Regions from separate parts of the Salinicola sp. 4072 genome, predicted to be linked through region 3. Evidence: predicted binding sites of a transcription regulator. Region 3 holds the regulator's gene; each other region holds the start of a gene.
What was found. Region 3 encodes LexA, which represses DNA repair genes until DNA is damaged. Its sites were predicted from a motif close to TACTGTNTANNTANACAGTA; they were not measured.
Positions count from the first base shown of each region.

Region 1 (5,546 bases), on a different contig from region 3:
CCAGCTGTTCCGGCGTGACCGGTTCGAAATGGCTGAAATCGAAACGCAGACGCTCGGCGCTGACCAGCGAGCCCTTCTGCTGCACGTGGTCGCCGAGCGTCAGACGCAGCGCCTCGTGAAGCAGGTGAGTGGCCGAATGGTTGCGCATGGTCGCCTGACGCAGCGTGGCGTCCACCTGGGGCGTGAGCGTCTCGCCCACGGCCAGACGGCCCTCGACCATGACGCCTTCGTGGAGATGATGCCCGGCCTGCTTGCGGGTATCGGTGACCTGGAAACGGCCGCCACCGGCCTTCAGGTAGCCGGTATCCCCCACCTGGCCGCCGGACTCGCCGTAGAACGGCGTGCGATCCAGCACCACGACGCCCTTCTGGCCTTCCTCGAGCGCGTCGAGGGCATTGCCCTCTCCATCGACGATCGCCGTTACCGTCGACAAATCTTCGAGACGGTCGTAACCGGTAAACTCGGTGCTGCCCTCGAGCTCGAGCGCGGCGCCGTAGTCGCCGCCGAACTGGCTGGCGGCCCGCGCGCGCTGACGCTGCGCCTCCAGCTCGCGCTCGAAGCCGGCCTCGTCGAGCGTGACACCACGCTCGCGGCAGACGTCCGCGGTCAGGTCGTAGGGGAAGCCGTAGGTATCGTAGAGCTTGAAGATCGTCTCGCCCGCCAGGACATCGCCCTCCAGCGTGGAAAGCGCCTCTTCGAGCAGCCCCATGCCATGATCCAGGGTACGCGCGAACTGCTGCTCTTCCTTCAGCAGCACGCGTTCGATCTGATCGCGAGCCTGATGGAGTTCGGGGTAGGCCTCGCCCATCTCGGCGTCCAGCGCCGCCACCAGCTTGTGGAAGAACGGCTCGCTGGCGCCCAGCTTGTGACCGTGGCGCACCGCGCGACGGATGATGCGGCGCAGCACGTAGCCGCGCCCTTCGTTGGACGGCAGCACGCCGTCGACGATCAGGAAGGCGCAGGAGCGGATATGGTCGGCGATGACGCGCAGCGAAGGCGTCTTGATATCGCCGTGGCCGGTCAGCTCGGCAGCGGCCTTCAACAGGTTCTGGAACAGATCGATTTCGTAGTTGGAGTGCACGCCCTGCATCACCGCCGCCATGCGCTCCAGGCCCATGCCGGTATCGATCGACGGCTTGGGCAGTGGCGTCATCTTGCCGGAGGCGTCGCGGTCGAACTGCATGAAAACGAGGTTCCACACTTCGATATAGCGATCGCCGTCCTCTTCCGGGCTGCCCGGCGGGCCACCCCAGACTTCGGGGCCATGATCGTAGAAGATTTCCGAGCAGGGTCCGCAAGGGCCGGTGTCGCCCATCTGCCAGAAGTTGTCCTCGTCCAGGCGCGACAGGCGCGCCGGATCGACACCGATGTCTTCGACCCAGATCCTGGCCGCTTCATCGTCGCTGATATGGACGGTGACCCAGAGCTTGTCCTGGGGTAATCCCAGCACCTCGGTGATGAAAGTCCAGGCATAACGGATGGCGTCGGCCTTGAAGTAGTCACCGAAGCTGAAGTTGCCCATCATCTCGAAGAAGGTGTGATGGCGGGCGGTATAGCCGACGTTGTCGAGGTCGTTGTGCTTGCCGCCGGCGCGCACGCAGCGCTGTGCCGACGTGGCACGCACGTAAGGACGCGGATCTCGACCGAGGAACACGTCCTTGAACGGCACCATGCCGGCGTTGGTGAAGAGAAGCGTCGGGTCGTTTTCCGGCACCAGGGAGGCGGAAGGCACGATGGTGTGTCCGCGCTCCTCGAAGAATCTCAGGAAAGCCTGTCTGATATCTGCACTTTTCATAAACAATCCGTGGCGATAGGCGCGTCCACGGCGGCTAGCAGACCACGTGGCGACGCAAAATCCGGCAACGGAAAGGCGCTATCAACACCTCTCCGGCCATCGCAAAGCGCATTAGTATAACGTGGAGGGCCAATAGTCTGTCGAGTGCGACGCCACTGTCGGCGGGATTCGACAGCTCGGTCTCTTCGCTGCCTGTCTTCGAAGAACCAGATGCGTTCCGCCAGGGAAAGCGATATCAGACGTACCAGAGACGGTTCGCCGGTTTGGTGGGAAATCTGGAGACGAAGCATACGGAGATCGTATGAGGAAAAGGTGGTGCGAGGAGGAAAGGTGGTGCGAGGAGAAACGCCGTGGAGAATTCGAAATATCGTGCCGCTTTGAACCAGCGGCACGGAGCGGTGGCGAACCCATAAATAGGAATCGAGAGAGCCGAATTTCAGTAGCCGAAGATCACGCTCCGTCGTTCCAGGCATGCCTCATGGCGTGGCGAACCTGATCGAATTCGAAGCCGCGCCCGGCAAGGAAGCGCTCGCGCTTGGCGCGTTCCCGTGGCGTTGCACCGGGGCCGTCGAAACGCTTGGCCAGTGCCTCGCAAGCCAGGCTCTGCCAATCGGCGGACTCCGCCTCGAAAGCCAGCACCATCAGTGGTTCGGCGATGCCGCGCTGTCCCATGTCGACGCGAATCCTGACAGGCCCCTGCCCCCGCGCGATGCGCGAGCGCACGAAGACTTCGGCAAAACGCGCATCGGACTGAAGACCCTCATCGGCCAAATCATCCAGCACGCGATGGATATCGTCGCCGTCGACGCCTTTGGCGCTCAGCCGGCTCACCAGCTCGGCGCGAGAGTACTCGCGCCGAGCCAGGAACTGGATGGCCATGTCCCGAGGAGACGCCTCTCGGGACCTGGCGCCGCCGGAAGGCTCGCCGCCGCCGTTACCGAACATCGGTAAAGCTCCCGGAAAGCCTTACAGCAACGTATCGTTGGCGTCGTCGCTTTCGGCAGCGGCAGCCTCGGGCGCCTTTTCCTGCGTCGTCGGCGTGGCGAGCAGCTGGGCCCGGATCTGGTCTTCGATCTCGGTCATCGTCTCGGGATGCTCCTCGAGATACTGCGCGGCATTGGCCTTGCCCTGACCGATCTTGCTGCCCTTGTAGCTGTACCAGGCACCTGCCTTGTCCACCAGATTGCACTGAACGCCGAGATCGATGACCTCGCCGGCGTGGTAGATGCCCTTGCCGTACAGGATCTGGAACTCGGACTGCCGGAACGGTGGCGCCACCTTGTTCTTGACCACCTTGACCCGGGTCTCGTTGCCGGTGACCTCGTCGCCCTGCTTGACCGAGCCGATACGACGAATATCGAGGCGCACGCTGGAGTAGAACTTCAGCGCGTTACCACCGGTGGTGGTCTCCGGGCTGCCGAACATGACACCGATCTTCATGCGGATCTGGTTGATGAACACCACCATGCAGTTGGCGTTCTTGATGTTGCCGGTGATCTTGCGCAGCGCCTGCGACATCAGACGCGCCTGCAGACCGACGTGGGAATCGCCCATTTCCCCTTCGATCTCGGCACGCGGCGTCAACGCCGCCACGGAGTCGATGATGATGACGTCGACACCACCCGAGCGCACCAGCATGTCGCAGATTTCCAGCGCCTGCTCGCCCGTGTCGGGCTGCGACACCAGCAGATCGTCGAGATTGACGCCCAGCTTCTCGGCGTAGCTGGGATCGAGCGCGTGCTCGGCATCGATGAAGGCGCAGGTCTTGCCGTCCTTCTGCGCCTGGGCGATGACCGATAGCGTCAGCGTCGTCTTGCCCGAGGATTCCGGACCGAAGATCTCGACGACACGGCCGTAAGGCAAGCCGCCGACACCCAGTGCGATATCCAGCCCCAGAGAGCCCGTCGACACTACCGGAATCGCGGTACGCGGGGTGTCACCCAGGCGCATCACGGTGCCCTTGCCGAATTGGCGATCGATCTGTGACAGAGCCGCATTGAGTGCCTTGCTGCGGTTTTCGTCCTGTGCCATGAACGTCTCCTATGAATGCGCAGGGTGAGACGGGGCAACGCCAGTCACGGCGCTCGGCTCACATACTGTATGATTAGACAGTAGTATGGCGAAAAAACCGTCGCGCGCCTATCCCCGTTCGAAGTTTTTCGATCAAGTTCTGATACGGCCACGACGCCAGCGTCGTCGCCGATGCGGATCATGTGTCACGGTCACTTTCCGACAGCGATTCTATCAATCCCGCCAATGCCACCGACACGGCCAGCTCACGCACACCCTGACGATCGCCGGGCAAGCGGAGGCAACGTGCGTGCTGGTTTCGTTCATCGCCCCAGGCGAACCACACCGTGCCCACCGGCTTGTCGGGGCTGCCACCCTCCGGACCGGCAATGCCGCTAACCGCGACGCCCAGCTCCGCGCCGCTGTCATGGCAGGCACCAGCGACCATCTCGCGCACGGTCGCCTCGCTGACGGCGCCGTGCGTCTCCAGCGTGACGCTCGACACCCCCAGCAGGCGCTGCTTGGCGGCATTGGAATAGGTCACGTAACCGGTCTCGAAATAAGCGGAGCTACCGGCGATCGCGGTGATGGCGCTGGCAACGCCGCCGCCGGTGCAGGATTCCGCCGTCGTCACCCGAACGCCCCGAGCCAGACAGGCTTCGCCCAGACGCCGGGACAGCTCATCGCATCCCAGTTGGACCTCGGAAGGCACCGTGGATTCCAGTGACATGAACGACTTCTCCTTCTTCTAAATCCCGACACGCTTCTGTCAATGACAATGGCTATCCTACCGACGGCACGATTCCCGAAACGACGCACTCTGGATAACCGCACCGGGATGACAGCAGGAAGCCGACTGCCATTCAGTATGCGGAGAATCGACATTCGTGCAATGCCGAGGGTTCACCCCACATCCGGGTTGGCCGCATGCGCGGTAAATACCTGTACGGGACGAACGTGAAGATCCATTTTAGACAATGCTCAAGGATAGCCCTCCAGCGCCGATAAAGCGTCATGGAGACGACGCCCCTCTTTTATGGACATCGCATGAAATCTGGCATTTCCATCGCTCTGATCATCATCGTGCTGCTGGCACTGGCCGCTGGCGGCGTGCTCGCCAGCGACCTCCGCTGGCCGCTGCCGGCCGATGCGCTGGCACCGTTGGGCCTGTATCTACTGACGCTGGTACTGGCCGGCTGGCTCTGCGTGCAACTGGTGATCCTGGCGAGAGGACTGACACGCCAGCAGCAGGCGCTGATCGAAAGCCAGGATGCGGTGCGCCGCCAGCTGGAAGCGGCCGAACTGTCCCAGTTGATGAGCCAGTTCGTGCAGCATGCCGAAGCGTTGCTGGACAAGGAGGGCCTCGATCCCAACAAGCGCAGCGTCATGCGCTGTCTGGCGGTCGATGCTCTGCGCGGCAACAGCGGCCGGGGCGACGTGAATTACACCCGCCTGGCGCAACTCTTCGAATGGCTGGATGCCGAGGCGCAGCGCCACGAGAATGACGCGCATCGCCTGCAACTGATGCTGCCGACACTCATGCAGTACGCCGAGATCGCCTGGCAGCTGTGCCAGGTCGGCGAGAGCCAGGCGGAGCGGCTGTCGCGCTTCCTGCAACACCAGCCGGCGCCACCCTCCCGCCACGACGCCTGATCGATTCCCTATCATCCGCTGACGCCCCGGTCTACCGACACCCGATCCAACACCCGGGCCACCGATACCCGAAGCGACTGACGACCGA
Region 1 is NZ_JAXOVV010000003.1:188,127-193,672, reverse strand. Features, by position in the region: gene alaS (alanine--tRNA ligase) at 1-1,795, opposite strand, end outside; gene R3F72_RS04405 (regulatory protein RecX) at 2,246-2,740, opposite strand; gene recA (recombinase RecA) at 2,762-3,826, opposite strand; gene R3F72_RS04395 (CinA family protein) at 4,005-4,535, opposite strand; gene R3F72_RS04390 (hypothetical protein) at 4,853-5,458, shown strand.
Region 1: recA (recombinase RecA) is a predicted target of LexA. The motif match lies at 3,890-3,909, and genes of this name have one in related genera.

Region 2 (5,546 bases), on a different contig from region 3:
AACGCCACGCTCTCGGCCATCAGCTCAACGGGATAGATCGCGGATAGCGCATCCCGGCTGCGCAGATGGCGCTCGCCGTTGGGGAACAGCGTGTCTCCCGCCTCGAACACGCTCAGGTGGTGACGAATCGCGGTGAGGCAGTCCTGCAGCGCCCGCCGGCCCCGGGCATGCATGTGAACGTCTCCCGCCGCCAGTACAGGAATGCCCAGCTCGGCGGCCAGCGCCTGCAGTCGGGCCAGACGCGCCGCGTTATCGCAGCCGTTCTCGAAGCCGTAGTGAAGCTCCACCGCCAGCCACAGCCGATCGGGGAAGGCACGTGCCAGCCGCTCGCCCACCTCATTATCACTTACCTCACGATCATCCATCTCATGGCCCGGCACTGCCTCCGGAATCCACAGCGCGAACAGGCCGTCACCGCCGTCGAGTTCGTCGAGATCCGAGGCGAGCAGCCGATACTCGCCCTTGGGCGCACGCCCGCGAACGCGGGTGATCAATCCGCAGAGCGCCTCGTAGCCACGCCGGTTCTCCACCAGCAGCACCAGCTTGATGCCGCACTGGGTACGAAACTCGGCACCGACGATTAGCGCGACGCCATGCTCCCGTGCCGCCTGCCAGCCGCGTACGATGCCGGCCAGCGTGGCCTCGTCGGTGATCGCCAGGGCACGGTAGCCGAGCCGTGCGGCGCGCTCGAAAAGCTCATCCGCGGTCGACGCGCCGCGCTGAAAGCTGAAGGCGGAAAGACAGTGCAGCTCGGCGTAGGGCTCTCTAAAGGCACCCGAAGCTGTGCCTAGGCTACAGGCGTCCGGTGCCGCGCCCAGGCTTTGTCGGGCGTCCGAAGCGGCAGCGTCGGGCCGCGATGAGGCGGCAGCGTCGGGCCGCTGTAAAAAGCCATCGCTCATCCGAACCACCCGTGCAGATACCAGCCCTGCCGCCCCGGCTCGCACCAGACCCAGGCGTGGCGGCCGTCGGCCCACTGGGCCAGATAGTAGTCGCGCCGGATGTCGCCGCCGTCCCACCAGCCGCTTTCGATCCGCTCCGGCCCCGCCAGCAGCTGCGCCACGTCGCCATCGCAGCGCTGGGGCGTGGGGGTCAACCAACCGGGACGCGCCGGGCCGACGCTGGCGTCACGCGCCCGTGGGCCGGCGCCGTCGATCACCGCCATTTCCGGGCGATGCTCGCGGTACTCGACCAGCGGCTTGAGTACCGGCTCGCCCAGCCGCGCGACCAGCCGCTGATGCAGCGTCGCCCAGGCCTGGGCCTGGCGGGCCGGCCCTTCCAGCAGCTCCCGCCGGACCGGCGCGTAGGCCGACAGGCGCGGCGCGGAGAGCGTCAAGCTCATCACCGGGCCGGCGAGGCGCACGCGCTCCAGATGCGCACGGGTCAGCTCGAGCAGGGTATCGGGGTCGCGCTGTACCGCCAGCAGGCCGATCTCGACGGCCTGCGCCGGACCGTCCTCCAGTTCGAACGTCAGGCGGAACCGCTCGACGCCCGCGTCCTGGCCCATCAGAAACGCGGCCAGCTCCTGCAGCAGGCGCTTGAGCGGAAAGGCCAGCCCCGCCAGGGCATGCACCGGCTGATCGAATTCGAAGGTACGGGAAAAACGCGGCGTGGGACGATGGTAATCCAGCGCCAGCGGCCACTCCCCGCGCAGCTCGCTCAGATGACGCAGCAAACCGCCACCGAAACGTCGGGCCAGGGCGCTGCGCGGCAGGGCAAACAGCTCGCCCAGGCGCTGGAAACCGCTACGCTTGAGGGTCTGCACGATGTCCTGGCCGGCATCGATGTTCGCCAGCCCGGCACGGTCGAGGCGCAGCGCGGCCAGCGCCGGCTCCAGCCCGGCGTCGTCCACCGCCAGCCCGTCGTGGACATTGACCAGCACCCGCGCCGCCGCCGGATTGGGGGCGATCACCAGCCGATGCGAAAAGCCGAGTTCGGCGAGCTCCGACCGCAGCCGCGCCTCCAGCCGCGGCCAGGGGCCCAGCAGATCGAGGCTGCTGGCGACCTCGAACACCAGCGCGTGCGGATAGTGCAGGCTGACCTGAGCGCTGAAGCCGTAGGCCCAGCTCGCCAGACGCCGCCGCCAGCGCTCGACGGATTCGGCATCGAACGGCGCCGTCTCGAGCCGCTCGCCCGAGGCAGGTTCAGAACCGTTTTCTGGCGCGGAGTTGGGCGCCTTGGAAAGCGGCGCGGCTCCGGGCGCCTTAAAAAGCGGCGCGGCTCCGGGCGCCTTAAAAAGCGGCGCGTTAAACAGCGCTTCGGCGAAGCCCAGCGCCTGACCGGGTTTGACGCCCTGCTCGCGGGCGGCGCGATTGGCAGCGCGAATGCATTGGCGCTGCGCCGGGCCATCGACCAGCGCGAAGGGCGCCTCGGGGTCGGCACGACGACGCAGCGCCCCCTCCAGCGCCAGACGCGGAAACAGCAGGCAGACCCAGCGCATGGCGTCACGCCCTGGCGCCGAAGGCGATCCGCCGCGCGGACGGAAAGCCGCCACGACACTTGAGGATCTCCAGTTCGGCATGGCGGTGCAGCCGCAACCGGAGCGGCGCTGGCGACGCCTCGGACACCTTCGCCAGCGGCCGGTGGACGAAAGCCAGCGTGTTGCCACTTGCCGCCGCCACCTGCAACCGCCGCATGAGGCGGCTATCGGCCTGCGGCAGCCAGGCGACGACGGCCGCGCAGCAGCCGGCGCGCAGGCACTGCTCCGTCGCCCACAGCGCCTCGCGGCCCTGCACGTCGAGCCAGTGACACTGCTCCAGCGCCACGCCCGCCTGTCGCCACGCCGCCGGATACGGCACGCCCGGTGGCGAGACCAGCACCACCGGCCGGCCTTCCCGGGTCATCCGCGAGATCACCGGCCACAGCAGGGCCAGTTCCCCGTTGCCGGCGCCCGCCGACAGCAGCTCACTGACCGCGGCCGACGGCCAGCCGCCCCCCGGCAGGATCGCATCGAGCGCCGCATGCCCGCTGGCGATCGCATCGCCGCCCTGGCTATCGGCACCGGCCTGGGCGCGCCAGACCTGACGGCTATCGAGCAGGGATTCCAGGCTGCTCATTGACCACCCCTCGTATCGAGGAGCGACAGCGATATCCATCGGAAACAGCGAGTAGCGAGTAGCGAGTAGCGACATGACGGTAGCCGGGACGGTGAAACGTGGCCACCAGTGTCACTCAGAACAAGAATACTGTCTATATATACAGTATTCGAGATGCAAAAAATGTCGAGCGAAGTCGGCGTTTCCCCGGCCATGAAGCCGTCACGACACGTTGTTGGAAACCCTCAGCGACCCCAGGCTGCGCTTGATCGCCTTGAGCTGATCGGTGATCTGTGGGCCGCGATTCTTGGCCACGCCCACCGCGAGCACGTCGATGGTCAGCAGATGGACGATACGCGAGGTCATGGGGATGTAGACCTCGGTATCCTCCTGAACGTCGATCGGCAGCGTCAGGGTCACCTCGCGGGCCAGCGGAGAATCGCTGGGGCACAGGCCGATCACGGTCGCGCCGGCCTTGACCGCCGTCTTGGCGCTGGCGAGCAGCGCCCGAGTGCGGCCGGTCTGGGAGATCGCCACCACCACGTCGCCTGCTTTCAGGGTCGCGGCGGACATCGCCTGCAGGTGCGGGTCGGAGTAGGCCGAAGTCTGGATCTGCAGGCGGAAGAACTTGTGCTGGGCATCGGCGGCGACGATCCCCGAGGCGCCGTAACCGTAGAACTCGACCCGGTTGGCCACCGCCAGCGCCGCGATCGCCTTGCCCAGCGCCTCGTTGTCCAGCTGATCGCGGACCTGTTCGAGCGTCTCGATGGTGCTGTCGAAGATCCCGTGGGAGAACTCGGCCACGCTGTCGCCGTCGTTCATGGTGAACTGGGCGTACTGGCTTCCCCGCGCCATCATCTGCGCCAGCTTGAGCTTGAACTCCTGGAACCCCGCCATGCCCATGGCGCGGCAGAAGCGCACCACCGTCGGCTCGCTGACCTGCGCCTCGCTGGCCAGGTCGGTGATCCGCATCAGGATCACCTCTTCCGGATTGCGCAGCACGAAGCGCGCCACCTTCTGCTCGGAGCGGCGCAGACGATCCATGTGCACACGCAATTCATCGAACAGCGAACGGCTCATGGCTGGCCCTCGGTTGACGACATCGGATCTTCTCGGTCAGGAATCAGGCGCCCAGTATGCCCCAGTCACGCGGGCGGGAACACGCCGCCAAGGCGCGTTGAAAGCATGAAAAAAGTGAATCGTCATCATCTTGTAAAGTTGAGTATAGTATGCATGTCGGGCGCGAACCGACAGGTCTTAGGATGCCAGGAGATTCGATCATGAAGAGCGTCGAACACCTTCATGCCCTCAAGAGCGACATTCTCGAGATTTTCATGACGCTGGAAGTCAGCGAACATGAACAACGCAAGCGCAAGGCCGCCATTCGCTATCTCAAGGCCCGGCGTGGTATCGAACAGCGCCAGGAAAAGCGCCAGCTGGCGGAAGAGATCGCCGAACTGCCCAAATAGCACGAGCAGCCGCCGGCCACCGCCACCCGCCGTTCGCCGGCCCTCAACGACCAGCGGCCGCGCCCTCGAAGAGGACCGCGGCCGCTGCCTGACCGTCAGATTCATCCCGGCGGGTGAATACCTGTCACGCGATGCTCTGCGACATATGCCTTCCAAGAGAAGACGATGAGAGCCGTTACGAGCGACGGCTCAGCAAGGCGAGATTAACCGAGGAAGCGCAGTTTACGAGGTTGTAAATGAGCATTCCAAGGTTGATCTCAACACCGCTGAGCCTAGCGCAGTCGGCTATCGCGTTTTCTCAAAGACTGTTGAGGAACACCACGATCACCCCGATCGGCGCCACATAGCGCGACACGTAGTGCCACAGCACCCGGCCCTTCGGCCCCAGGCCCAGCTCCTGCTTCACGCCTTCGCTATCCAGGAACCACGCCGTGAAGACGATGGCGGCCAGCCCCGTCAGCGGCAGCATCAGCTTGCTGGTGAGCGCATCGAGCAGATCGAAGACATTGAAACCGAACGGCTGGAAGCCGGACCAGACGTTGAACGCCAGCAGCGCGGCGATGCCCAGCGACCAGGTCGCCAGCGCCGCGACAAAGGCCGAACCCAGGCGCGACAGCGGCGTGCGCTCTTCCAGGAACTCCGTCACCGGCTCCAGCAGCGAGATCGCCGAAGTCAGCGCGGCTACCGTCAGCAGCGCGAAGAAGATCGTGCCGAACGCCAGCCCCCAGGGCATGTCGATGAAAGCCAGCGGCAGCGTCACGAACAGCAGCCCCGGGCCGGCGCTCGGGTCCAGACCGTTGGCGAACACCACCGGGAAGATCGCCATGCCGGCGCCCAGCGCAATCACCGTATCCAGGATCACCACGGTGCGCGCCGTCTTGATCAGGTTGACCTCCTGCCCCAGGTAGGAGCCGTAGGCCATCATGATCCCCATGCCCAGCGACAGCGTGAAGAACGCATGCCCCAGCGCGGCGAGCACGACGCCGCCGTTCAACTTGCTCCAGTCGGGCGAGAACATGAACGCGGCCGCCTCGCCGAAGCCGGC
Region 2 is NZ_JAXOVV010000020.1:19,051-24,596, reverse strand. Features, by position in the region: gene R3F72_RS13535 (error-prone DNA polymerase) at 1-899, opposite strand, end outside; gene R3F72_RS13530 (Y-family DNA polymerase) at 896-2,437, opposite strand; gene imuA (translesion DNA synthesis-associated protein ImuA) at 2,442-3,128, opposite strand; gene hexR (transcriptional regulator HexR) at 3,255-4,112, opposite strand; gene R3F72_RS13515 (PA3496 family putative envelope integrity protein) at 4,313-4,501, shown strand; gene R3F72_RS13510 (sodium-dependent transporter) at 4,800-5,546, opposite strand, start outside.
Region 2: imuA (translesion DNA synthesis-associated protein ImuA) is a predicted target of LexA. The motif match lies at 3,181-3,200, and genes of this name have one in related genera.

Region 3 (5,546 bases):
TCGGCCCGCTCGCTGGGCGATCCGGCGGCATGCGCCGCGGCCATGGTCAAATCATCCGAGAAGATGGCGCCCTTGAAACCCAGCTCCTCCCGCAGCATGCCGAGCCAGCTGGGCGAGAACCCGGCCGGCCGATCATCGAAGGCCGAATAGATGACATGCGCCGGCATGATGCCATCCAGCTTGCCGGCCAGCCGGGTGAAAGGAATCAGATCGTGCTCGCGCAGCTCCGCCAGCGAGCGCGGATCTTCCGCAACATCGAAGTGGGAATCCTGGCGCACCCCGCCATGGCCGGGAAAATGCTTGCCGATCGCCACCATTCCCGCCTCGTGAAGCCCTTCGATGAACGCGCCAGCCAAGGCCGTCACTACCTCGGGATCCGGCGAAAAACTCCGCGAACCGATGGCCGGCGACTGGTCGTCGTCGAGATCCAGAACCGGGGCAAAGGTCACATCGAAGCCGCAAGCCGCCATCTCCATACCCAGCAGCCAGCCAGTATCCTGCGTCAGCGTCAGCGCCGCTTCGGGAGACTCGGCGAATTGCCGCCCCAGCGTGGCCATGGACGGAATTTGTGTCACTCCTTCCTTCAATCGCTGTACCCGGCCACCTTCCTGATCGATGGCAACCAGGATATCGGGACGACATTCGCGGATCTGGCCGATCAGCCGTTGGGTAGTGGCAACGTCCGGTGCATTTCGAGCAAACAACAGTACGCCGCCGACCTCTGCACGAGAGATCAACTGCCGCTCTTCATCACGTAGCCGAGTGCCTTCGACATCCAGCATGACCGGACCGAGAGGTTGAGTCATAGCAAACACCTGAGACCATTGAGCGCCCGATTCTAGACGACACGGGGGATGCATGACAGAGGCAGCCCGCTACTGGGGCCCATTGGCCTACTCGGCGGCCGAACCGAGCTTCTCCAGCGACTCGGGTAGCGGTGCCTGCATGCCGGCAACCACCACGGGACGGAGATGCCGGATCAGTTCCCGTACCGACATGTGCTCCTGATACTCGCTGTCGGCGATATCCCGCAAGGCATCCAGGCCGGACAAGGTAAAGACCACGGTGCCCAGCATGAAATGCAGGCGCCAGAACCTTTCGGCATCGGGGAGGTCCGGCGTTGCCAGACGCAGGCACTCCACGAAGCGACGAAAGGTTTCGCCATAATGCTCCTGGATATAGCGCCGCAGATGGCCCTGCGCCTGCGCATATGCCAGACCCAGAAGCTTCATGAACACCTTGAGACTGTTGCGCTCGGCGGGCACCTCCAGAACCGTGATAGCGAGCTGCTCGAGCAGCACTTCCAGCGGTACCTGCTTGCCCTGATAGCGGGCCTCCAGCTCGTCGAGCGCCGCGTTCAAGCGTTCGGAGAACGGATCGAGATAGCGGGCAAACACCGCCTGGATGAGAGACTTCTTGGATCCGAAATGGTAATTCACCGCGGCCAGATTGACCTTGGCCCGCGTAGTGATGTTGCGCAGCGAGGTTTCGGCGAAACCCTTCTCGGCAAAAAGGACCTCCGCCGTATCGAGAATACGCGTAACGGTATCGGGTTGGGCCATGTCATACCTCGCGCCAGAGAACGGCAACCAAAGAACAACAACTTAGAACGATTACGATTCTAATCATTCCGCGACAAGAGGCACAATCCAGCATTTGGTCGGGCCCAAGTCGCAACGCCGACGACTCGAGCGCCGAAGGACTTCCCTCACCGGCAATGACTGGATACAATTCCAGGCTGTATACATGAACACGCCTGATCGACGATCACAATGATGGCACAGGCCCGGGAGAAACCAATGGCGAGACCGCTCACCGCACGGCAGCAAAACGTCTATGACTTCATCGTCAAGACGATGAGCGAATTCGGCTACCCCCCGACGCGGGCCGAAATCGCTCGGGCCCTGGGCTTTCGCTCTCCCAACGCTGCAGAGGAACACCTGCGGGCGCTGGACCGAAAAGGCGTCATCCGCATGATCCCCGGAACGTCCCGCGGCATCCGGCTGCCGGCCAATGGCAACGAGACCGAGCCCGCGGAGTCCCAGCCCCAGTCTCCCGGCTTGCCGATCATCGGGAGCGTCGCGGCCGGCAGCCCGATTCTCGCCACCGAGCATATCGATCGCTACTGTCCATTGCCGGCCGACTACTTTTCGCCGAGTGCCGACTACCTTCTCCGCGTACGCGGTCTCTCGATGAAGGATGCCGGCATCTTCGACGGCGACCTGCTTGCCGTGCACCGCACCCAGCAGATACGCGACGGCCAGATCGTCGTCGCCCGGATAGACGACGACGTCACCGTCAAACGCTTCCAGCGCGAAGGCAATCGCGTCACGTTGAGCGCCGAGAATGCCGACTTCGCGCCGATCGTAGTCGATCTCGAACACCAGCACCTGGAAATCGAGGGGTTGGGGGTCGGCGTCATCCGCGGCGGCAACGGCTCCGGCCTGCATTGAGGCGCGGGCCTCCGGTTTCATGCGCAAGATTCTGCATGCCGACTGCGACTGCTTCTATGCTGCCGTGGAGATGCGTGACAATCCTGCCCTGAGAGATATCCCCCTGGCGATCGGCGGTAGCGCCAATCGTCGTGGTGTCGTCGCCACCTGCAACTATCCGGCCAGGAAGTACGGCATACACTCCGCGATGCCCACGGCACGGGCGGTACGTCTCTGCCCTCAACTGAAAGTGCTATCGCCGGACTTCAACAAGTATCGCGAAGTCTCGCGACAGATTCAGGCCATCTTCCACGAGCTGACGCCGCTGGTCGAGCCGCTCTCTCTCGACGAAGCCTATCTCGACGTCACGGCGGTCACGCAGTTCCAGGGCAGCGCTACCTGGATGGCCCGCTGGCTCAAGGAAGAGGCACTCGCACGAACGGGAATCGTCGTGTCGGTCGGCGCCGCGCCCAACAAGTTTCTCGCCAAGATCGCCAGTGACTGGGACAAGCCCGATGGCCTGTTCGTGATCCCGCCGGAGGAAACGGAGTCTTTCATCACCGATCTCCCCGTCAAGAAGCTTCACGGTGTCGGCCCGGCGACGGCCGCCAAACTCGATGCCATGGGAATCGCCAATTGCCACGACCTGCGAACCCAGCCGCTGGACCGGCTACTGGATCAGTTCGGCAAGTTCGGCCAGAGGCTATATGAGCTGGCCCACGGCATCGACGAGCGGCCGGTCAACGTCTCCCGCGAACGCAAATCGGTCAGTGTCGAGACTACCTACGACCACGATCTTCCCGGTCTCGTCGACTGTCACCAGGCACTGGAGCCTCTAATCGAGAAGCTCCACGACCGCCTGGCACGGCACGGCGACCCGGCCATTGCCAAGCAGTTCGTCAAGATTCGTTTCAATGACTTTGCCAGCACGACGCAGGAAACAGGCGCTCGCGGTATCGTCCACGCACGGTTCCATGAACTGCTGAAGAGCGCCTGGCGTCGGGGAGAGCGGCCGGTTCGGTTGCTGGGCGTCGGGGTACGTCTGATGCCGGAACCGGACCAGCGCCAGCTCGGGCTGTTCGACGACACCGATCCCGGCTCGGTGTCGCCATGAGCCTCAAGCAATAGGCATCACGAGAACACTACGGTCTTGTTGCCGTGGATCAGCACCCGATCCTGCAGGTGCCAGCGCAGCCCCCGCGAGAGCACCGACTTCTCCACGTCACGCCCCAGGCGCACCAGATCCTGCGGCGTGTGGCAGTGCGATACGCGCTGGATGTCCTGTTCGATGATCGGCCCTGCATCGAGCTCTTCGGTGACATAGTGGCAGGTCGCGCCGATCAGCTTGACGCCACGATCGAACGCCTGATGGTAGGGCTTGGCGCCAGCGAACGACGGTAGAAAGCTGTGGTGGATATTGATCACACGCCCGGCGTAGCGCTGGCAGATATCCGGCGGCAGGATCTGCATGTAGCGGGCAAGGACCACGCTATCGGCTTCGGCCTCCTCGATCAGACGTTCGGTCCGGGCGAAGGCGGGACCCTTGTCCCGAGGATCGACCGGCACGTGATGGAACGGGATACCGTGCCACGCCGCCAGCGGCCGCAGATCCTCGTGATTGGAGATCACGCAAGGAATGTCACAGTCTAGCTCTCCGGCCGACCAGCGGTAGAGTAGATCGACCAGGCAGTGAGACTCCCGCGACACCATGATCACCACCCGCGGGCGGCGGGCAGAATCGCTCAGCCGCCAGTCCATCTCGAACTCATCTGCAATCGGCGCGAACGAAGCCCGGAAAGCATCCGCGCTCAGGGCGTTGGACTGGATATCGTAACGCATGAAAAAGCGCCCCGTATCCAGGTCGGAATGCTGGTTGGCTTCGACGATCGAGCCGTTCTGGGCAGCGATGAAGCCCGACACGCGCGAAACGATGCCCACGCGATCGGGACAGGAAACGATCAAACGGTAATTGTGCGACATGGCTCTCGGAACTATTTTTTAACTCGAAAAGACGCTTTGACTCGAAAAGACGCTTTGACTCGAAAAGACGCTTTGACTCGAAAACATGCCCTGGTTCGGAAACGCCCTGGAGCCCTGTTCAGCACAACGGATAGGGCTCGGCGCGCCCCGGCACGGCCTGCCACGTCAGCGAGAGCGGCATTGTACCCCAATGCCGAGCGTCGGCCAGCGCCGCGATGGGTTTGAGCGGGTCGAGACGCATGACTTATAGTGAAGCCAGATTTCACCCTTTAAGGATGCCGATGTTTCGTCCGCGCGCGCAGATCCGCCCCCGCACTTACCCACCACTGCTGTTCCACCCTCTGGGTGGCTGCGGTGAGATCGGCATGAATCTGTCGCTCTATGGTTACGAAAACGACTGGATAGCCGTCGACTGCGGCATGATGATTCGTCAGGATCTGCCGGATCAGCCTTTGCAGATTCCCGATGTCGAGCATCTGGCAACCCAGGCGATGGTGCCCTCTGCCGTCTACATCACCCACGGCCACGAAGACCACCTTGGCGCCCTCGCCTGGATCTGGCCACGCTGGAACTGCCCCGTCTACGCCACCCCGCTGGCCCTCGAGCTGCTGCGAGCCAAGTTCATCGAACAGGGGCTCAAGACCGACGCGCTCAAGCCTATCCAGCCCGGCGCCAGCGTGACGACCGGCCCTTTCGAGGTCACCTTTTTGCCGGTGACGCATTCGATACCGGAAAGCTGCGCCCTCTCGATCATCACGCCGCGCCATCGCATTCTGCATACCGGCGACTGGAAGCAGGACCAGCGCCCGCTCATCGGCCCGCCGCTATCCGCCGCCCAATTCCAGGCGCTGGCTCCGGTGGACCTGGTGGTGGCGGATTCCACCAACGCCGATGTGGAAGGCCACTCGCGCAGCGAAGCGGAAGCCGCAAGCGCGCTGGAGGCGGTCATCCGCAACTGTCGCGGTCGTGTCATCGTCAGCTGCTTCGCCAGCAATATCGCCCGGATCAAGGCGCTGGGCGGCATTGCGGAACGCAGCGGGCGGCGAGTGGCACTGCTGGGCCGTTCGATGGAACGCATGGTGTCGATTGCCCTGCAACTCGGGTATCTGGATGACTTCCCGTCCCGAGTGCCGG
Region 3 is NZ_JAXOVV010000017.1:6,145-11,690, reverse strand. Features, by position in the region: gene nagZ (beta-N-acetylhexosaminidase) at 1-806, opposite strand, end outside; gene R3F72_RS12285 (TetR/AcrR family transcriptional regulator) at 894-1,562, opposite strand; gene lexA (transcriptional repressor LexA) at 1,800-2,453, shown strand; gene dinB (DNA polymerase IV) at 2,473-3,546, shown strand; gene purU (formyltetrahydrofolate deformylase) at 3,564-4,412, opposite strand; gene R3F72_RS12265 (ribonuclease J) at 4,694-5,546, shown strand, end outside.

Region 4 (5,546 bases), on a different contig from region 3:
ATGCCGTCGGCCTGGTTGCGCAGCTGGACCAGCTCTTCGAACTTCTTGTCCTCGGCTTCGTGCGCCTCGGCATCCTTGACCATCTGGTCGATCTCTTCGTCCGAGAGACCACTGGAGGACTTGATCACGATCGACTGTTCCTTGCCGGTCGCCTTGTCCTTCGCCGTGATGTTAAGGATACCGTTGGCGTCCAGGTCGAACGCCACTTCGATCTGCGGCACACCGCGCGGCGCCGGCGGAATGTCGGCCAGGTCGAAACGACCCAGAGACTTGTTCTGACCTGCCTGCTTACGCTCGCCCTGCAGCGCGTGAATCGTCACGGCCGTCTGGTTGTCCTCGGCGGTCGAGAACGTTTGCGTCTTCTTGGTCGGGATCGTGGTGTTCTTCTCGATCAGCGGGGTCATCACGCCACCCAGCGTCTCGATACCCAGCGTCAACGGCGTGACGTCGAGCAGCAGCACGTCCTTGACATCACCGCCGAGCACGCCACCCTGAATCGCGGCGCCCATGGCGACGGCTTCGTCCGGGTTGACGTCCTTGCGCGCTTCCTTGCCGAAGAACTCGGCAACCTTGCTCTGGACCATCGGCATGCGCGTCTGACCGCCGACCAGAATCACGTCGTGAATCTCGCTGTTGGAGAGGCCGGCGTCTTCCATGGCCGTCTTGCAGGGCCCGAGCGAACGCTGAACCAGATCTTCGACCAGCGATTCCAGCTTGGCGCGCGTCACCTTGATCGCCAAGTGCTTGGGACCGGTGTTGTCAGCCGTGATGTACGGCAGGTTGACTTCGGTCTGCTGCGCAGAGGAGAGCTCGATCTTGGCCTTCTCGGCAGCTTCCTTCAGGCGCTGCATGGCCAGGCTGTCGCCGGACAGATCGATGCCGGAGTCGCTCTTGAACTGCTGTACCAGGTAGTCGATCAGCTTGAGGTCGAAGTCTTCGCCACCCAGGAAGGTATCACCGTTGGTCGCCAGTACTTCGAATTGCTTCTCGCCGTCGACGTCGGCCACTTCGATGATCGAGATATCGAATGTACCGCCACCCAGGTCGTAGACCGCGATGGTGCGATCACCGGTGGAGCGATCCATGCCGTAGGCCAGCGCGGCAGCCGTCGGCTCGTTGATGATGCGCTTGACTTCGAGACCGGCGATACGGCCCGCGTCCTTGGTTGCCTGACGCTGAGAGTCGTTGAAGTAGGCCGGTACGGTGATGACCGCCTCGGTCACTTCCTCGCCGAGATAGTCTTCGGCGGTCTTCTTCATCTTCTTCAGCACTTCGGCGCTGACCTGCGGCGGCGCCAGCTTGTTGTCGTTGACCTTGACCCAGGCATCACCGTTATCGGCTTCGACGATCTCGTAAGGCACCATCTTGATGTCTTTCTGGACGACGTCGTCCTTGAACTTGCGACCCACCAGACGCTTGATGGCGTAGAGCGTGTTTTTGGGGTTGGTGACCGCCTGACGCTTGGCCGCCTGACCGACCAGCGTTTCGCCGTCTTCGGTGTAAGCGATGATGGAAGGCGTCGTGCGGCCGCCTTCAGCGTTTTCGATCACGCGGGTCTTGTCACCATCGAGTACGGCGACACAGGAGTTGGTCGTACCCAGGTCAATGCCAATGATGCGTCCCATAATTCCTCACCTCATAACTATTCGTTGACGACTGAATTCGTTTTGATGACGGCGCTTGCTGCGCGATTGACTGCTATGTGGGGGCTGCTAAGCGCCTTTCAAGTCCTCATCGACGATTCCGATACAGCGCCGAGTCGAACCGATAGCGGCCCTCTTCAGCCTGTTGTCTCAGCCTGCTGTCTTGCTGACCACCACCATCGCCGGGCGGATCAATCGCCCGTTCAGGGTGTATCCCTTCTGCATGACATCCATCACGGTGTTGGGCTCCAGCTCCGGGTTGGGCACCATTGTCATCGCCTCGTGGAACTGCGGGTCGAACGGTTCGCCCTGCGGTTCGAGCTGTTCGACGCCGAACTTGCTCAATACGTCGAGCTGCATCTTGAGCGTCATCGAGACCCCTTCCCGGTGCGTCTCGTCGACCTCCTGCATGCTTTCCAAGCCCTTCTCAAGGCTGTCGACGACCGGCAGCAGCTCCTTGACGAATTTCTCGAGCGCGAACTTCTTTGCCTTGTCGGCGTCCTGCTCTGCCCGACGGCGAGCGTTCTGGGCTTCGGCAGCGGCACGCATCGACTGATCCTTGGCCTCCGCCAGCGCCTGCTCGAGCTCCTCGACCCTGGCCGCCAGCACTTCGGCTTCGGGATTGGCCTGGCCTTCGATGTCATCCGCCTCGTGTTCGAGCGATTCCGCGAACTGCTCCAGGTCGCCGTCCAACGCCTCGTTGGTGGTCTGCTGTTGCGGCTCGCCGTCGCGTTCGGCGCGCTCGAGTTCTTCGTCTACGGGATTCTGCGGATCTCTAGCCATGAGTCTCTCCTGGCAAGGTGTTGTGACGGTTATTCGACAAAGCGTGATTCGACAAGCGTCGGAGTTGTCTGCCTATATGGGGCTATCGATTCAGATCTCAAGCACCGATCTTTCGAGCCGTCGCCACAGCCGTTGAACGGGGTTTTCGACTACTGTATAAACAACCAGACAGTAATGACCCGATCGTTCACCGCCAGATCTCGATCGCCCAACAGACCCCGTATGGCCGCCATCGATCCCGGGAGGCAGCATGCTGATTCAACTCGCCATTCGTGACTTCGCTATCGTCGACACACTGGACCTGGAGTTTCAGGCCGGCATGACCGCCATTACCGGCGAGACCGGCGCCGGCAAATCGATCCTGCTCGGGGCGCTGGGGCTTTGCCTGGGAGAGCGCGCGGATGCCGGCGGCGTTCGCCATGGTGCCGACCGCGCCGACCTGAGCGCCCGCTTCGATATCACCGAACGCGACGACGCCAAGGCCTGGCTGGCGGCGCGGGAGCTCGCCACGGACGACTGCCTGCTGCGGCGCGTCGTCACCGCCAGCGGACGCTCCAAGGCGTGGATCAACGGCCAGCCCTGCACTATCGCGGATCTGCGCGAGCTCGGCGAATGTCTGATCGACGTGCATAGTCAACATGCGCATCAGGCACTGCTCAACGAGGACACTCACCGTCGTCTGCTCGACGACGCGGCAGGCCACCACAAGGCGGTGGCCGAGCTTGGCGAGCTGCATCGTCAATGGCACGCATTGCGCCGGCAGTATCGCGAGCGCAGCGAGAACGACGAGGAGCGTCAGGCCAAGCGCCAGCTGCTGCGCTATCAGGTCGAGGAGCTCGATCAGCTCGATCTGCAGGCCGACGAGCTGAAGAGCCTGGAACAGGAACAGGAGACGCTGGCGCATCTCGAGGAGAGCCTGCGCGAGGCGCAGTTCGCCGCCGACAGCTGCGATCACGACGAGAGCGGCGCGTTGACCCTTTTGTCTCAGGCGACCCAACGGCTATCCCGGGTGCCCGGCAGCGATCGCGGCAGCCTGTCCGAGGCTCTGGTGATGCTGAACGATGCACAGATCCAGCTCGAGGAAGCCGCTCGCGAGCTCCACCACTATGTCGAGTCGACCGAGCTCGACCCGCAGCGCCTGGCCTGGGTCGATGAGCGGCTCGGCGAGATTCATCGCATCGCCCGCAAACATCACGTCATGCCGGAAGAGCTGCACGACCTGCACCGCCGGCTGAGCGGCGAGCTGGAAGCGCTCGATAGCGGCGACGACGATCTCGAAACGCTAAGAGCCAGGCTCGACGACCTGCGCCAGCAGTACCGCGACGCCGCCAAACAGATCAGTGAGACGCGCCAGCGCACCGCCACGGTTTTCGCCCAGCAGGTTCAGGAGCAATTGGCGTTTCTGGGAATGGACAAGGCTCGCTTTGCCGTCGATGTCACGCCACTGGAAACGCCCCAGCCTCACGGCCTGGACCGGGTCAGCCTGCAGATCAGCGCCAATCCGGGCCAACCCCCACGGCCGCTGGCCAAGGTAGCCTCCGGCGGCGAGCTCTCGCGCGTCAGCCTGGCGATTCAGGTCGTAGCCGCAAGCCACAGCACGCTGGCGACGCTGGTCTTCGATGAGGTAGATGTCGGCATCTCCGGCGCGACCGCCGAAATCGTCGGCCAACTGCTGCGTCGGCTAGGTAGCGATGCCCAGGTCATGACCGTCACCCACCTGCCGCAGGTCGCCGCGCAGGCCCATCAGCATCTGCATATCGAGAAGCGCTCGAATGACAACGAGACTCGCACCGAAATGGCGCAATTGGACGAGGCTGGCCGGGTACGCGAACTGGCGCGAATGCTGGGCGGGGTCAAACTTTCCAATCAGACGTTGGCGCACGCTCGCGAAATGCTGGCGGCCAGTCAGAACTCGGCGCACTGACTCGCGCACTGCGAGCCCCAGCGCCGCTCCGCCAGGCGCTGACTCACCGGGTATCGGCTGCAGCGGGGCATCAGCCCGAACCCGGCCTTGTAAAGGCACCCAAACGAAAAACGCCGACCCTAAGGTCGGCGTTTTGCAATGCGGGTCAGTAGCGCTTACTTCTTGATGCCATCCTGACGCGTGGCCTTGGAGCCGCGGGGGCGGACATAGAGCACCAGTGCATGCTCGACCAGCTCATAGCCATGTTCCTCGACGATCTCGCGCTGACGACGCTCGATCTCTTCGTCATAGAACTCGACGATCTCTCCGGATTCCAGATCCACCATATGGTCATGGTGCTCTTCCTGGGACATCTCGAAAACCGCGTGACCGCCGTCGAAGTTATGTCGTACGACCAGCCCTGCCGCCTCGAATTGCGTCAAGACGCGATATACGGTGGCCAGCCCGACATCTTCTCCCGACTCCAGCAGCGCCTTGTAGACGTCCTCGGCACTCATATGGAGCTCTTCTTCCATGCGAGTCGCTTCGAGGATTTGCAGAATCTTGACGCGTGGCAGCGTGACCTTCAGGCCTGCCTTACGCAATTCTTGGTTTTCGTCGGCCATGGTCGCTCTTCGCAGTAGCGTCTTGTGTCGGGTATGATCAATCCACGCAACGATAGTGAAAGACGGACTCAAATGCAAAAACTGATCAGCACGGTCGTACTCCTCCTCGCAGTCTCTCTCATCGCAGGCTGCAGCTACTTGGGCGTCTACAAGAGGGACATCCCGCAAGGCAATCTCATCACCCAGGATATGGTGTCTCAACTGCACACCGGCATGAGCCGTGAACAGGTCGCCTACATCATGGGTACGCCTCTGATGGAAGCCCCGTTCTCGTCGAATCAGTGGGACTACGTCTTCTATCTTGACGAAGCCTACGGCGGCACCGTGCAGAAGCGGCTGACGCTGACGTTCCAGAACGACCAGCTGACCGATATCGCCAAATCCGGCGATATGGATTCGGATGTCGAACTGAACCAGGACGGCGGCCCCGGGCCGGCAGTCGAAGGGGCGGGTGAAGGCACACCGGTACCGCAGATCGGCCCCAGCGGCATCTGAAACGCTGACGATTCCTATAATGAATGAATGGCAGCTAACGTGAAGAGACGCGGGCTGCCCGTTCACGTCTTGCCTGTTTGGGATCGATTTCGAGCG
Region 4 is NZ_JAXOVV010000015.1:37,782-43,327, forward strand. Features, by position in the region: gene dnaK (molecular chaperone DnaK) at 1-1,625, opposite strand, end outside; gene grpE (nucleotide exchange factor GrpE) at 1,794-2,426, opposite strand; gene recN (DNA repair protein RecN) at 2,677-4,350, shown strand; gene fur (ferric iron uptake transcriptional regulator) at 4,506-4,955, opposite strand; gene R3F72_RS11435 (outer membrane protein assembly factor BamE) at 5,028-5,450, shown strand; gene R3F72_RS11440 (RnfH family protein) at 5,485-5,546, opposite strand, start outside.
Region 4: recN (DNA repair protein RecN) is a predicted target of LexA. The motif match lies at 2,577-2,596, and genes of this name have one in related genera.